DNA from 3 places in the Priestia sp. D51 genome. Region 1 is predicted to be linked to each of the others. Evidence: riboswitches for the same ligand, from Rfam matches in the RefSeq annotation. Region 1 holds a riboswitch; each other region holds the start of a gene.
What was found. Region 1 has a riboswitch for lysine ahead of ACNHOZ_RS06885 (amino acid permease). Riboswitches for the same ligand answer to the same signal wherever they lie in the genome.
Positions count from the first base shown of each region.

Region 1 (4,800 bases):
CAGAAGCGTTAAGTAACCACGTATATACCGCACCGTCTCCAAAAAATGAAGCACCAAATGCAAGTGTACCGACAAGTGCCGTTGCGATTAAGGCATTAACTGGAACGCCTCGTTTATTCACTTTTGCTAAGAACCTTGGTGCTTTTCCATCTTTGGCTAAGTTCCACAGCATACGCGTAGAAGCATACATGCCTGAGTTACCAGCAGATAAAACAGCTGTTAAAATAACGGCATTAATCGCTGATGCTGCAAACGCCAGACCTGCTCGTTCGAATATTAAAGTAAACGGACTTACTCGCACGTCATCACTTGCTAATGAATTCGCTGTGTATGGAATAAGCATTCCAATAACAAAAATAGCTAAAATATAAAATAACAAGATGCGCCAGAAGACTTGTTTAACTGCGCGAGGAACCGTTTTTTCCGGATCTTCACTTTCTCCAGCTGCGACTCCAAGTAACTCTGTTCCTTGGAATGAAAAACCAGCTGCCATAAAGATACCTAGTACAGTGAAGAATCCACCGTGAATCGGTCCATCACCAAGCGTGAAGTTTTTAAAACCTGGTGCTTCATTGTTAAAGATACCAAAAATCATCATAATACCAATAACTAAAAAGATAATAACCGTTACTACTTTAATTAACGAAAACCAAAATTCAGATTCACCAAATCCTTTTACAGAAAGGTAGTTAAGCCCAAACATAATTAATAAAAACAGGGCACTCCATAAAATAGAAGAAGAGTTCGGGAACCAAAATTTCATAATAAGGGCTCCAGCAGATAATTCAGCTGCAATCGTAATAGCCCAGTTATACCAGTAGTTCCAGCCGAGAGCGAAACCAAAGGATGGATCTACAAAACGAGACGCATACGTACTAAATGAACCAGCTTCAGGCATATAAGCTGCGAGCTCTGCTAGACTGGTCATCAAAAAGTAAACCATTACGCCAATAATAGCGTAAGCTAAAAGCGCTCCCCCAGGTCCTGCTGTGTGAATTGCTCCACCACTTGCTAGGAATAAGCCGGTTCCGATGGCTCCTCCTAATGAAATCATCGTTAAGTGGCGAGATTTCAACCCACGTTTTAATTCTTGCTGCTCTTGCATAGATAAATACTCCTTTCGAATGTACGGAAAGAGACGGGATAACATAAAAAAAGCCCGCAGTATATGTGCGCGCTTTTAAATCTGAAAACCGCGTCAACCTTCCGTGAAGATAGCTCTTCACATCACTCGCATGATGTGACAGTTCTGTTCCTGTTGGGAGACAGCCCCAGCTTAAATCAACCGAGAAGTGATTTAAACTTCGGCAATTTTTCCTTTCAAGCAACATCCTCAATGTTCTCTGCATTTCCGTTACTTTACTATTAAAAACTGCGACCTCTACCTCATCGATTAGGATGAGGGTTTTTTATATTCAATTGACATAAAAGAAGTATAACAAATACTAAAACGATTGTCATTATAAAAAATAGATTCAGAAAATAGAAACATCTTTGAAATCTCTCGAATCTATTTTGTTACGTATGGTATAATAAACATTGTCTTTATACTACATAAATATCCAAACGTACCACAGGGGGAGCCGCCGTGCTGAGAGTGAACGAAATGTTCAGACCCTTCGAACCTGTTAGTTAACGCTAGCGTAGGAATGTGGGAATAGTAGCATATATTTGCTTACTCCTGTGTAAACCGTTTGATATGAATGATTCAAAAACAGGAGTGAGAAACGTGAATAAAGCATTACCTTTACAGGCTAAAATTGAAATAGCTATTTTTGCAGCATTGGCACTTCTACTTGACCTTTTGCCTTCAATTAAAATTGCGACGGCTGTGAGCATTTCGTTCTCCATGGTGCCCATTTTTATTATGTGCTTTCGCTGGGGAGTAAAAGGCGGGGCTCTATCCGGTCTATTATGGGGGCTTTTGCAGTTAGCGACAGGAACAGCTTATATTTTAACAGCGCTACAAACATTTATTGAATATATTGTAGCTTTTGCTTTTATAGGTTTTGGAGGTATTTTTTCACAATCTATTAAAACAAATTTAGCTACCAATAACAGATCAAAAGCTTTTGTTTTAATTGTTTTATCTCTTATTATCGGCAGCTTCGCACGTTATTTCTGGCACTTTATTGCTGGTATTATTTTCTGGGGGTCATATGCGCCAAAGGGCATGTCCGCTCTATGGTATTCTTTTTCAATGAACGGGATTTCAATGGTAGGATCACTAATAGCCTGCTTAGTCATTCTTTCATTGTTAATTCCATCGGCATCAAGAATGATTGTAACTAAATCACACTCATCATAAGAAAAAAGACTAAATCTGCCAAGATTTAGTCTTTTTTCTTATTTGTCACCTTTGTTTACACAAAAGTGTGTCAGGTTTGATAACATAGTTAGTGAAATATTCAAAAAACTGTTTTATGATAGTCAACATATTCAAACGAGATAAAGGATTGATCGTATGCTACAGAAATGGATCACGAGCATAGGTTTAGATATTGGAACAAGCACAACAAAACTGATTGTAAGCAAACTGTTAATAGCAAATCAACAAAATCAGTTTACGCTGCCAGGCTGTCAAATTATTGATCGTCGCGTAACGTATGCAAGTTCCATCTATACAACACCTATGGTAAACGAGGTTGAAATCGATGTTCGGAGGTTAACGCTATTACTAGAAAAAGAGTACAAAAAAGCAGGGATCTCCTTAGATCAGGTGGAGGCGGGTGCTGTGATCATCACAGGAGAAACGGCTCGGAAGCAAAATGCAGAGAGTATCGTTCACTATCTAGCTGAACACGCTGGGAATTTTGTTGTTGCAACAGCTGGTGCTGACTTAGAAGGAATGTTAGCGGCAAAAGGTTCGGGAGCAATCGAACATTCTGCTGAAACCAATAAAGTGATTGCCAACATTGATGTAGGTGGAGGCACTGCTAACATCGCCTTATGTCAAAATGGAAAAGTGATTGAAACGTTTACCCTGCATGTAGGCGGAAGATTAATTCGGCTAAACGAAGATGGTATTGTTACCTACGTTTCGTCTTATTTAACTGAATTTTTAAAAAATAATTCTCTGATGCTTCAAGAAGGCGAAAAAGCAACATTTGAAAAACTCTCGTCTATTTGCAAATTGCTAGCTAAAGAAACCGTGGATTATGTGAGCGCACTGAAGCAAACCTCTTTGCTGCTCGTTTCCCCTCATACAAGATCTTCTACTCGGCCAGAGACAATCATGGTCTCGGGAGGAGTAGGAGCCATGATAGAGAAGGAGAAACCAAAAACAGTGAAGGAAGTGGCCATACACGGAGACATTGGTCCGCTGCTAGCTTATCAGTTTCAAGCCATACAGGTATCTCAAGCCGCTGAAACAACGCGAGCCACTGTCATTGGAGCTGGTATGCAAAATACAGAAGTTAGTGGATCAACCGTATACATTGAATCAAAGCGGCTGCCGCTAAAAAATATTCCGATTATAGAGATACCCGTACAGCAAGAGGAGGAGTGGAATCCGCAGCTGTTTCAAGAAAGAGCTCGAACGGCATGTATGCAGGCTTCAACTGTTTTCAGCGCAGAAGATCCTCCCGTTGCTATTGCTTTATCTCATTTCCCTTACTGCAGCTATAGAATGCTGCAAGAATTAGCAAAAGTAATAAGCGCTGAATTTGGTGCTTGTTTTAAAGGAGCTAAGTGCCTCGTTGTTTTATGCGAGCAGGATATTGCTAAAGCTTTAGGACAAGCACTAGCCAAACAGGAGAACGAATTAGAAATTATTTGTTTAGATCAAATTGACTTTACCCACGGAGATTATATCGATCTAGGGTTACCCGTAGCTGGAGAGGCAATCTCTGTTTCGATTAAAACACTCGCTTTTTCATCATAATCAACTGAACATACAAGGAGGAAACGATGTTTAAAACTACCCGGTTGTTAGGAGAAACATTTTCATTTTATAGCTTGAAAGAAATTATGGCCAAAGCAAACGAAGAACGTTCTGGAGATCAGCTCGCAGGAGTTAGCGCTGAGTCAATGAAAGAACGTATGGCAGCCAAACAAGTGCTAGCTGATATCACACTTGCTGATATTCGAAATTACCCGCTGCTAAGCGCAGATGAAGACAACGTCTCGGCATTAATCGAAAGTCAGATTGATTCATCGGTTTACGACATTATTAAAAATTGGACAGTAGGGGAGTTAAGAGAATACATCTTATCTGATGAGCATACCGGAGAAGACCTTCTTGCGCTTAGCAAGGGATTAAACAGCGAAATGATTGCGGCAGCTACTAAAATTATGTCCAATTTAGATTTAATTCAAGGAGCTGCCAAGATAGAAGTGCAAACTACTTGTCAAACGACTATCGGTCAAAAAGGCGTATTGGCTTCAAGAGCCCAGCCTAATCATCCTTCAGATAACTTAAAAGGAATGAGAGCATCTCTCTACGAAGCGTTAAGCTATGGAATTGGAGATGCGGTTATCGGAATTAACCCTGTTATTGATACAACGGATAATATCTACGCGCTTTTAAATGAAACAAAAAATATAATCAACGAATGGTCAATTCCTACTCAAAACTGTGTATTATCACATGTGACGAGCCAAATGAGAGCAATCGAAAAAGGAGCAGCTGCTGACTTGATTTTCCAAAGTTTAGCAGGCACAGAAGCCGGTAATGATTCATTTGGGATTTCACTGTCTATGCTCGATGAAGCGACAGCGTTAATTCATGAAAAAGGGACAGCAAAAGGTCTGAACCGCTGGTATTTTGAAACAGGACAAGGTTCTGAATTGTCAGCAGAA
Region 1 covers NZ_JBLTIR010000002.1:47,194-51,993, reverse strand. The annotation lists gene ACNHOZ_RS06885 (amino acid permease) at 1-1,105, opposite strand, end outside; lysine riboswitch at 1,208-1,392, opposite strand; TPP riboswitch at 1,567-1,667, shown strand; gene thiT (energy-coupled thiamine transporter ThiT) at 1,700-2,308, shown strand; gene ACNHOZ_RS06875 (ethanolamine ammonia-lyase reactivating factor EutA) at 2,465-3,883, shown strand; gene ACNHOZ_RS06870 (ethanolamine ammonia-lyase subunit EutB) at 3,910-4,800, shown strand, end outside.

Region 2 (4,800 bases), on a different contig from region 1:
GCTGCACGTCTTTTGTTTCTGGCTGAGGATTGTTTTCCGCTAATACAGGTGTCGCGCTCATAAATAAAAAAGCTGCTGCTGCACTTATCATAATCTTTCGCAAACAATCTACTTCCTTTCATCATATAGTAGTTATAGTTTGCGAACTTCTATTTGTTTTCATTCATTCTATTTGCTTAGGACTCAATAGCTCCTCTTACATCATAATCGCTAAGATCAATTTCCATTTCCATTTCAAGTGCTAATTTAGCCAGCTCTGAACCAAGATAAGGGCCCGACGTTAAGCCTGAAGCTCCGAGACCATTCGCTACTAGTATTCCTTCGTAAGCTGGAAGAGCCCCAATGACTGGCAAGAAGCCTGGAGTAAATGGTCGAAACCCTACCCTTGTTTCTAAGACTGTGCTTTCTGTTAAGCCAGGAGCAATTGATAAGGCCTTTGAAAAAATTTCATGAAGCCCCCCAGCCGTTACTCTCAAGTCATAACCCGTGTCGTTTTCATGTGTTGCTCCTATGACAATTTGACCTTGTTCAAACGAAAGAATATATTGGTCGCTTGGAGGCATTACAACGGGCCAGTCTTTTGTATCTAAATCAGGAAGATGCAAGTGGACAATTTGCGCTTTTTGAAAGCTTGCTAAAAATTTCACTCCAAGAGGCTCTAGTAATTGATTTGCCCACGCTCCTGCTGTCACGATTGTTGTACTTGCTAGAAGGGTTTGTCCATTTACGGCAACGCCCGTTACTTGATTATTTTCATAAAGTAGTTCTGCGTTTCCTTCTATTATTTTTGCACCGTTTTTCTTCGCTGCATTCACAAGTGCGTTTCGAAGAGCTCTTCCGTTAACGCGAGCGGCTCCACTAATATGAACTGAACTGTATTCTTCCGAAAGAGCCGGAAACAAAGCCTGTGTTTCTTTAGCGGATAAACGTGTAATCTCGCCTATTTCGGGGGCTTCTTCCCGACGCTTATATGCTCGTTCCTCCATTTTTTTAAGCTTTTGTTCATCAGTGTGTAAACTAATTGCTCCTACTCGCTTATATCCCGTATCCGTTTCTCCATCTTCTTCTAATTGCTGAATTAATGTTTGATAGTACTTGGCGCCGCCTTTTGCTAATCGGTACCATGCTTTATTTCGACGCTGCGAAAGCCACGGACAAACAATTCCTGCTGCTGCATCAGTAGCTTGACCAGCATCCTTGCGATCTATCAATGTCACATCTGCTCCTGCTTTTGCTAAATGATATGCCGTAGAAGCTCCAAGTACCCCAGCTCCAACTACGATGTATGTTTTCATACCAAAACACCCTTTTCTTTCTTCTAGTATTCTCATGCTATATGTATGCAATTTTAGCATAGCAAAAAAAGAAGTCACATACTAGGCGAAGCTATTTTAAGCTTATTTTTAAGCCTTGCTGACTTTGACATATAGCTCCTTTCGTCTCGTAAACAAAAGCGGTAGAAGTTCTTTTACCAAGATTATAACAGGGTGAAGAAAGCCGTAAATAGTGGTAATACGTCTTTAACGCTGTGGCTTACGGCTTTTCTATTATAGGTGCTGAATAAAAAAATGAAAGAATAAAACCACTATAATATGTAAATAAAAAGAAATAACCATTATTTTAAGGAGAGCGTATGCAATCTTCATTTGTATTATTTTTTATCATTCTTGGTTTACTATTTGGCAAGTGGCGAAGGTATCAAGAATACTACCCTACTTTGCTGTTTTGGGTCACGGGGAATTTGCTTTATGAAGTGCTGCTGTTTCATCACCGCGTATGGGTATTTCACCCTGTTGGTATTGATCATCTTTTTCTACCCGATCACCTAATGGTTTCTCTTGGAATAACCTTAATTATTTATCCGTTTGTTATACCGGTTTTTTTAGGAAGGCTGCCGCTGCATGTAAGCGGCCGGCTGTGGTGGATTCTTTTGTGGGCGCTTTTATTTACTGTGATTGAGTTCATTGCTTATGTTAATCACAGTATCACTCATCATTATGGATGGTCGCTGCTATGTTCTTTTCTCTTCAATATTGTCACGTTCTCACTTTTAGTCATTCATCAGAAGACAGCGCTGGCTGCTTGGATTCTATCTGGAAGCTTCATAGCTTTTTTATTTATCTTCTTTGATATTCCTATGCCTTAACTTTTCATTGACTAGACGGAGGAAAAGGAAATATAATAGGAGTTACATTTAAATATAATTTTCCTCTCTGAGAATAGAGGTGCATGAAATCAAGAGTCACTTATTGGAGACTAATGGAGTCTGTGAAGATAAGTAAAAGGGATTTCGTGCCGAAGTATATAAACATCCATTGTGTTCATATACTGGTTCAGTATTGAATAAATGCTGAGCTGTCACAAACCACTTGGTTTGTGGAGAGCTATTGAAGAGATGTTGATGCCTAGAATGTAATAATACTTTATTATTATGAAACCAAGACGCGTGAACATCACTTCACGGGTCTTTTTTGTGTTTTTCTACTGACCATCAAAGTTATAGTTGAATGATTTAAATGGAGGGATACGGATTATGTACTTACATGGAACGAGTAAAATTAACAGCAGCAATCATTTAGAAATTGGGCAGTGCGATACGGTCGAACTGAAAAAACAATACGGCACTCCCCTATACATCTACGATCAAGAATTAATTGAGACGAAATGCAAGGCCTTCCATTCAGCCTTTCAAAGAAGCGGATTTTCATATCAAATCGCATATGCAGGGAAAGCGTTTCTTTGTATGGAAATGGCTAGCCTTTTAACGAAGCTTGATATGTCATTAGATGTGGTCTCAGGAGGCGAATTATTTACAGCTCTTGAAGCGGGATATCCAGCTGAACGCATTCATTTTCATGGAAATAACAAAACGATTGAAGAAATTGAAATGGCTCTTGATGCGAATATTGGCTGTTTTGTTGTGGATAACTTTACCGAACTTGAAGTTTTACATGCCTTAGCAGCTGAGCGCAAACAGAAAGCATCTATTCTTCTGCGTGTTACTCCAGGGATTGAAGCCCACACACATGAGTATATTATGACCGGACAGGAAGACTCCAAGTTTGGATTTGGTCTTTCCAATGACCAGGCTATGAAAGCGGTAAGTTCTGCATTAGAAAAGCCTTACTACGATCTTTTAGGCATTCATTGTCATATTGGTTCGCAAATTTTTGAAGTAGATGGTTTTTCTCGCGCCATTGATATTTTAACTGATTTCTTATTCAGTATTCGTGATAAAATGGAATTTGAAGTAAAAGTTTTAAACGTAGGTGGTGGTTTTGGTATTCGTTATACCGAAAGCGACTCTCCACTTCCAGTTGAGTATTATGTAGATGCACTGACAGAAAAGCTAAGCCGCACGTTAACTGAACAGAATTATACCCTTCCGGAAGTCTGGATTGAGCCTGGAAGAAGCATCGTAGGAGAAGCAGGTACAACGCTTTATACAATCGGCTCAACGAAGGAGATTCCAGGTGTACGCAAATACGTAGGAATTGATGGCGGTATGACCGATAATATCCGTCCTGCTCTTTACGATGCAAAACATGAAGCTGTCTTGGCTAATAGAGTGACGGATAAAAAAGATGAAACAGTATCAATTGCGGGGAAATGCTGTGAATCAGGAGATATGCTTATTTGGGATATCGATTTACCGCGCGTTAATCAAGGAGATTTACTAGCAGTATCCTCTACAGGTGCCTACAACTATTCAATGGCTAGCAATTACAACCGTATTCCGCGCCCTGCTGTTGTATTTGTGAAAAATGGAGAAGCTCGTCTTGCTGTAGAGCGAGAAACATACGAAGATTTGGTGCGTAAAGATGTAAAGCCAGTCGTTACTACGTATGCAATGAGCAAATGATAGCTGTTCTTGCGTAGTAAAGAAGCTATTGTTGTTTGGAGGAAATCTATATGGTTTTAAGTGTATTTAAAACGTACAGATCATCGCTTATTCTGCTTCTCGCTATTTTAATTGGCGGGATAGCAGGATATGCTATCGGGCCCGATGTGGCAGTCGTAAAGCCCTTTGGTGATTTGTTTCTTAATTTAATGTTCATGATTATCGTTCCCCTTGTCTTTTTTAGTGTGGCTTCGGCGATCGCAAACATGAACGAAATGAAACGTCTTGGTAAAATTATGCTAGGTATCGCCGTTGTGTTTGTCGCCACTGCTGCTGTTTCAGCCGTTCTAGGCTTTTTAGGCGCATCACTTTACAATCCGCTGCACAACGTAGATACTTCTGCCATTAAAGAATTAATGGGTGACAGTGAAAATACAGCTGAAAAAATGACGCTTTTAAATCAGCTTGTTAGTACATTTACTGTACCTGATTTTGTTCAGTTATTTTCGAAAGAGCATATTTTACAATTAATTGTCTTTGCCGTTATCTTCGGTATTGCTACCACGATGGCTGGTGAAAAAGGACAGCCTATGGCGAAATTTCTGACTTCGGGTCAAGAAGTATCGATGAAAGTCGTTAAAATTGTCATGTACTATGCTCCAATTGGTTTAGGGTGCTATTTTGCTACTGTAGTAGGAGAACTTGGACCAAAGATCTTGCAAGGGTATGCTAGAGCATTTATTCTTTATTTATTAATTGCAATCGTTTACTATTTTGGCTTCTTTACGCTATACGCATGGATTGCTGGCGGTAAAGCAGGAATTAAGCTGTTTTGGAAAAATGCAGCTGCTCCTTCTATCACTGCTATTGCTACCTGTTCTTCCGCGGCATCTATTCCAGTCAATTTAGACGCAACAAAGAAAATGGGTGTGCCGCTGGATATTGCTGAAACAGTGATT
Region 2 covers NZ_JBLTIR010000004.1:54,460-59,259, forward strand. The annotation lists gene ACNHOZ_RS16995 (YckD family protein) at 1-103, opposite strand, end outside; gene ACNHOZ_RS17000 (NAD(P)/FAD-dependent oxidoreductase) at 177-1,295, opposite strand; gene ACNHOZ_RS17005 (CBO0543 family protein) at 1,634-2,146, shown strand; lysine riboswitch at 2,213-2,395, shown strand; gene lysA (diaminopimelate decarboxylase) at 2,534-3,862, shown strand; gene ACNHOZ_RS17015 (dicarboxylate/amino acid:cation symporter) at 3,913-4,800, shown strand, end outside.
Region 2: another riboswitch for lysine. It lies ahead of lysA (diaminopimelate decarboxylase); the one in region 1 lies ahead of ACNHOZ_RS06885 (amino acid permease).

Region 3 (4,800 bases), on a different contig from region 1:
GTGTAAAAAGCACGGAAGGTTTTGGACCTCTCCAAGAACTAGCGGACGTGTTAAATGGAGCTGTTGGAGCGTCTCGCGGAGCGTGCGATGCAGATTACTGCGACTATTCTCTTCAAATCGGTCAGACGGGCAAAGTAGTCACACCAGATTTATACATTGCCTGCGGAATTTCAGGTGCTATTCAGCATTTGGCAGGTATGTCAAATTCAAAAATTATTGTTGCAATCAATAAAGATCCTGAAGCGAATATTTTTAAAGTAGCTGACTACGGAATCGTTGGAGATTTATTTGAAGTAGTGCCTCTGCTAACGGAAGAATTTAAAAAGCTGAAAGTACAGTCTGCGTAAGATTCTCGGACAAAAGTATTTGAGACGAAGTGAAGAACGAACCGTTGATCAAGATTTTTGATTAGTGGTTCGTTTTTTTGTTAGGGTAAAAGCAGGGTAGGTCTTTCTAGCAGGTGATTGGAGGGCAAGGTGAAGACTCCTGCTAGAAAAGCGAAGTCTTGCATGGAAATCAACTGCGGTGTCGCAAGCGGTTCAACCCATGTATACTATTTGTTCGTCTTTGGATTCATTTAGTCAGGTCTCAGCCTCATGGGAAACGAAATTTTCTACGCATATTTTTAGGCAAATTGTACAAACTAGAGCGGAGAATAAACAGTATAAATGTAAGCAAAAAGTTAGCAAACCTTATTTGAAGGTGATATACTGTGAGTAGAATTTGGATATTGCATATATTTAGGAGGAATTAAAATGGCTATTGCACATGCTACAGATAAAAACTTTACAGATGAAATTAAATCAGGCCTAGTGCTTGTTGACTTTTGGGCACCATGGTGTGGCCCTTGTAAAATGATTGCTCCAGTTCTTGAAGAAATTGATGGCGAACTTAACGATAAAGTTAAAATCGTAAAAGTAGACGTTGATGAAAATCAAGAAACAGCTGGAAAATTTGGTGTTATGAGTATCCCAACTTTAGTATTATTCAAAGATGGAGAGAAAGTTGATCAAGTAGTTGGTTTCCAACCAAAAGAAGCATTAACAGAATTAATTAATAAACACGCGTAAGTCAAAACCTAGCTCAGGCTAGGTTTTTTTCTTTTTCTCCACTTTTTCTCTTTTGGGAATACTTTTATTTAGCGAATATGCGTTCGTTTGTTTTATACTAGATGTAAGGAACATCGCCATAAATCCAGCTTATGTACATGTATTAAGACAGGAAAGAATGTAGGTTACGCTTCATAAGCGATTGTATAGATGGACAGAGTAAGAGAAGAGGAAGGAGAAAAGTATGAACGATTACTTAAAAGAAAAGCTGGCTATTTTACCGGATCAGCCCGGCTGTTACTTGATGAAAGATAAATATGGAACGGTCATTTACGTAGGAAAAGCAAAAGTATTAAAAAATCGAGTACGTTCCTACTTTACCGGATCTCATGACGGAAAGACGCTTCGACTTGTAAACGACATTGTTGACTTTGAATATATCGTCACATCTTCTAATTTAGAAGCGCTTATTTTAGAAATGAATTTAATTAAAAAGCATGACCCAAAATACAATATTATGCTTAAAGATGATAAGGGCTATCCGTTTATTAAGATTACAGCTGAAAAACAGCCCCGACTTGTTATTACAAGAAAAATAAAAAAAGATAAAGGGAAATACTTCGGTCCTTATCCTAATGTTCAAGCAGCAAATGAAACAAAGCGGCTTCTTGATCGCATTTATCCGTTAAGAAAGTGCTCCACTATGCCAGATAGGCCTTGTTTGTATTACCATATCGGGCAATGTCTAGCTCCTTGCGTAAAAGAGGTAAAAGAAGAGCAAAACAAACAAATTATTGAAAATATCACGCGGTTTTTAAATGGTGGATATGAGCATGTCAAAACAGAGTTAACTGAAAAAATGTTAAAAGCTTCAGAACAACTTGACTTTGAACGGGCTAAAGAATACCGAGATCAAATTGCTCATATCGAAGCGACAATGGAAAAGCAAAAAGTAACGTTTAATGATTTTGTTAATCGAGATGTGTTTGGCTATTCTTACGATAAAGGCTGGATGTGTGTTCAAGTTTTCTTTATTCGCCAAGGGAAATTAATTGAGCGAGAAGTTTCTATGTTTCCTTTTTATAAAGAGCCAGAAGAAGATTTCTTAACTTTTATCGGTCAGTTTTATGCCAAAAATATTAAGCCAAAAGAAGTGATGGTTCCAGCAACGATTGATGCAGAGTTAGCTGAGAAGTTAGTAGAAGTAGAGGTTCAGCATCCAAAGCGAGGCAAAAAGAAAGAATTAGTAGAACTTGCGTGTAAAAATGCAAAGATTGCGCTCGGTGAAAAATTCTATTTAATTGAACGAGATGAAGAGCGTACAGTTGGCGCAGTTGAACGGTTAGGAGAGGAGCTTGGAATTGCCGCTCCTTATCGGATTGAAGCATTTGATAACTCAAATATTCAAGGAACAGACCCAGTTTCTGCGATGATTGTTTTTGTTGATGGGAAACCGGAAAAGAAAGAATATCGCAAATATAAAATTAAGACGGTAAAGGGACCAGATGATTACAGTTCCATGAGGGAAGTCGTTCGCAGACGGTATTCCAGAGCGTTAAAAGAAGGTCTTCCGCTTCCGGATTTAATTGTTGTAGATGGAGGCAAAGGACATTTAGCTGCAGTACAGGACGTTCTCGAAAATGAATTGGGACTTTTAGTGCCTACAGCAGGTCTTGTCAAAGATGATAAGCACAGAACCTCCAATCTGATGATTGGTGAGCCTCCTCAAATCATACCGCTTGAACGCAATAGTCAAGAATTTTATTTGCTTCAGCGAATTCAAGATGAAGTTCACCGCTTTGCGATTACCTTCCACCGTCAAGTGCGCTCTAAGTCCGCTTTTCAGTCAGTTCTGGACGACATTCCGGGAGTGGGAGAAAAGCGTAAAAAAGCTTTGTTAAAGCATTTTGGTTCGGTGAAAAAATTGAAAGAAGCAACGATTGAAGATATTCGAAATTCAGGTGTTCCTCAGAACATTGCTGAAAAAATTTATGAAACATTACAAAAATAGTCTTGAAATAATAGAAAATATTTGATAAGCTATTAACTAATTTCATACGACACTTCATCAAATGAAGTGAAGATAGAGGTGCAAATTTAATCAGTACGCATCAGGAAGGGTATGAGCCCTTATGAACGATGCGGAAAGGGAAATTTGCCGAAGTGAACATTACCTCATAGTAATGATTGCTGGTTCTGCGTTGAATAAACGTAGGATTGTCAAGATGTAGATTCTTGGAGAGCTATCTCACGGCAGTGGACGGTTATGTTTTATAATTTTCGTTCGTTAAGCAATGAGAGCTCATCTCATTGCTTTTTTTATTGTCTGAGTAAAAAAATTTAGCTTCTCATCATCCTGCATATGCAAATTTATTGAAAAGGAATGAACAAAATTATGGCATTAATCGTTCAAAAATTTGGTGGAACATCTGTTGGTTCTGTTGAACGTATTCAACATGTAGCAAACCGTGTTATTCAAGAAGCAGAGCGCGGTAACCAAGTAGTAGTTGTTGTATCGGCAATGGGCAAAACCACAGATGCACTGGTGAAATTAGCAAGTGATATTACGGACAGTCCAAGTAAACGCGAAATGGATATGCTTCTTACAACTGGAGAACAAGTAACGATTTCCCTGTTAACAATGGCTCTTCAATTCAAAGGTCATGAAGCCACTTCGCTAACAGGTTGGCAAGCTGGTATCCAGACGGAAGCAGTTCACAGCAATGCACGAATCCAGCACATTGACACGACTCGTATTCAAAGCCAATTAGATAGAGGTCGAATCGTAGTAGTAGCTGGATTCCAAGGCTGTTCAGAAGATGGAAGCATTACAACATTAGGTCGAGGCGGCTCTGACACGACGGCAGTAGCTCTTGCCGCGGCACTAAAAGCTGCAAAATGTGATATTTATACAGACGTAACAGGAGTGTTTACGACGGATCCGCGCTACGTAGAAGATGCTCGTAAACTTCATTCTATTTCATATGACGAAATGTTAGAATTAGCCAATTTAGGAGCAGGGGTGCTGCATCCGCGCGCTGTTGAGTTTGCAAAAAATTATCAGGTACCGCTAGAAGTGCGTTCAAGCTTAGAAAACGAGAATGGAACGATTGTTGAGGAGGAAGTTTCAATGGAACAAAACTTAGTCGTAAGAGGAATTGCGTTTGAAGATAATATTTCACGGGTGACAATTGAAGGGTTAAACAACGAGTTACAAACTCTTTCTACTATTTTTACAGCATTAGCAAAAGAACAGTTAAATGTGGATATTATTATTCAAAACGTAACGGCTAATAATCGCCTCTCTATCTCATTTTCTATTAAAACTGTAGATGTAGAAGCTGCTCTTGCCGTCTTAAAAGAGTATAAATCTACCTTGGGGTATACGCGTATTGAACATGAAAGCAGTCTGGCTAAAGTATCGATTGTGGGATCTGGCATGATATCTAATCCAGGTGTTGCAGCCGAAATGTTTGAAGTGCTGGCAGGAGAGAAAATTGAAGTGAAGATGGTCAGCACGTCTGAAATTAAAGTATCTACAGTTGTACCGCATGCTGATATGGTAAAAGCTGTTGAGACGCTTCACGTAGCATTTGAATTAGAAGAGCAGCAGGCAGTGCAAGTATAAAGAAAAGAAAAAAGACGTGGTATCTCCACGTCTTTTATATATACGTATTTCTTACTTTTTATAACGCTCCGCACGGGTTTCGGTAGGTAAGATATCTTTTCGGTCCCACTGCACGGAAATCAG
Region 3 covers NZ_JBLTIR010000001.1:178,266-183,065, forward strand. The annotation lists gene ACNHOZ_RS00960 (electron transfer flavoprotein subunit alpha/FixB family protein) at 1-347, shown strand, start outside; gene trxA (thioredoxin) at 756-1,070, shown strand; gene uvrC (excinuclease ABC subunit UvrC) at 1,294-3,060, shown strand; lysine riboswitch at 3,126-3,303, shown strand; gene ACNHOZ_RS00975 (aspartate kinase) at 3,445-4,677, shown strand; gene ACNHOZ_RS00980 (YslB family protein) at 4,729-4,800, opposite strand, start outside.
Region 3: another riboswitch for lysine. It lies ahead of ACNHOZ_RS00975 (aspartate kinase); the one in region 1 lies ahead of ACNHOZ_RS06885 (amino acid permease).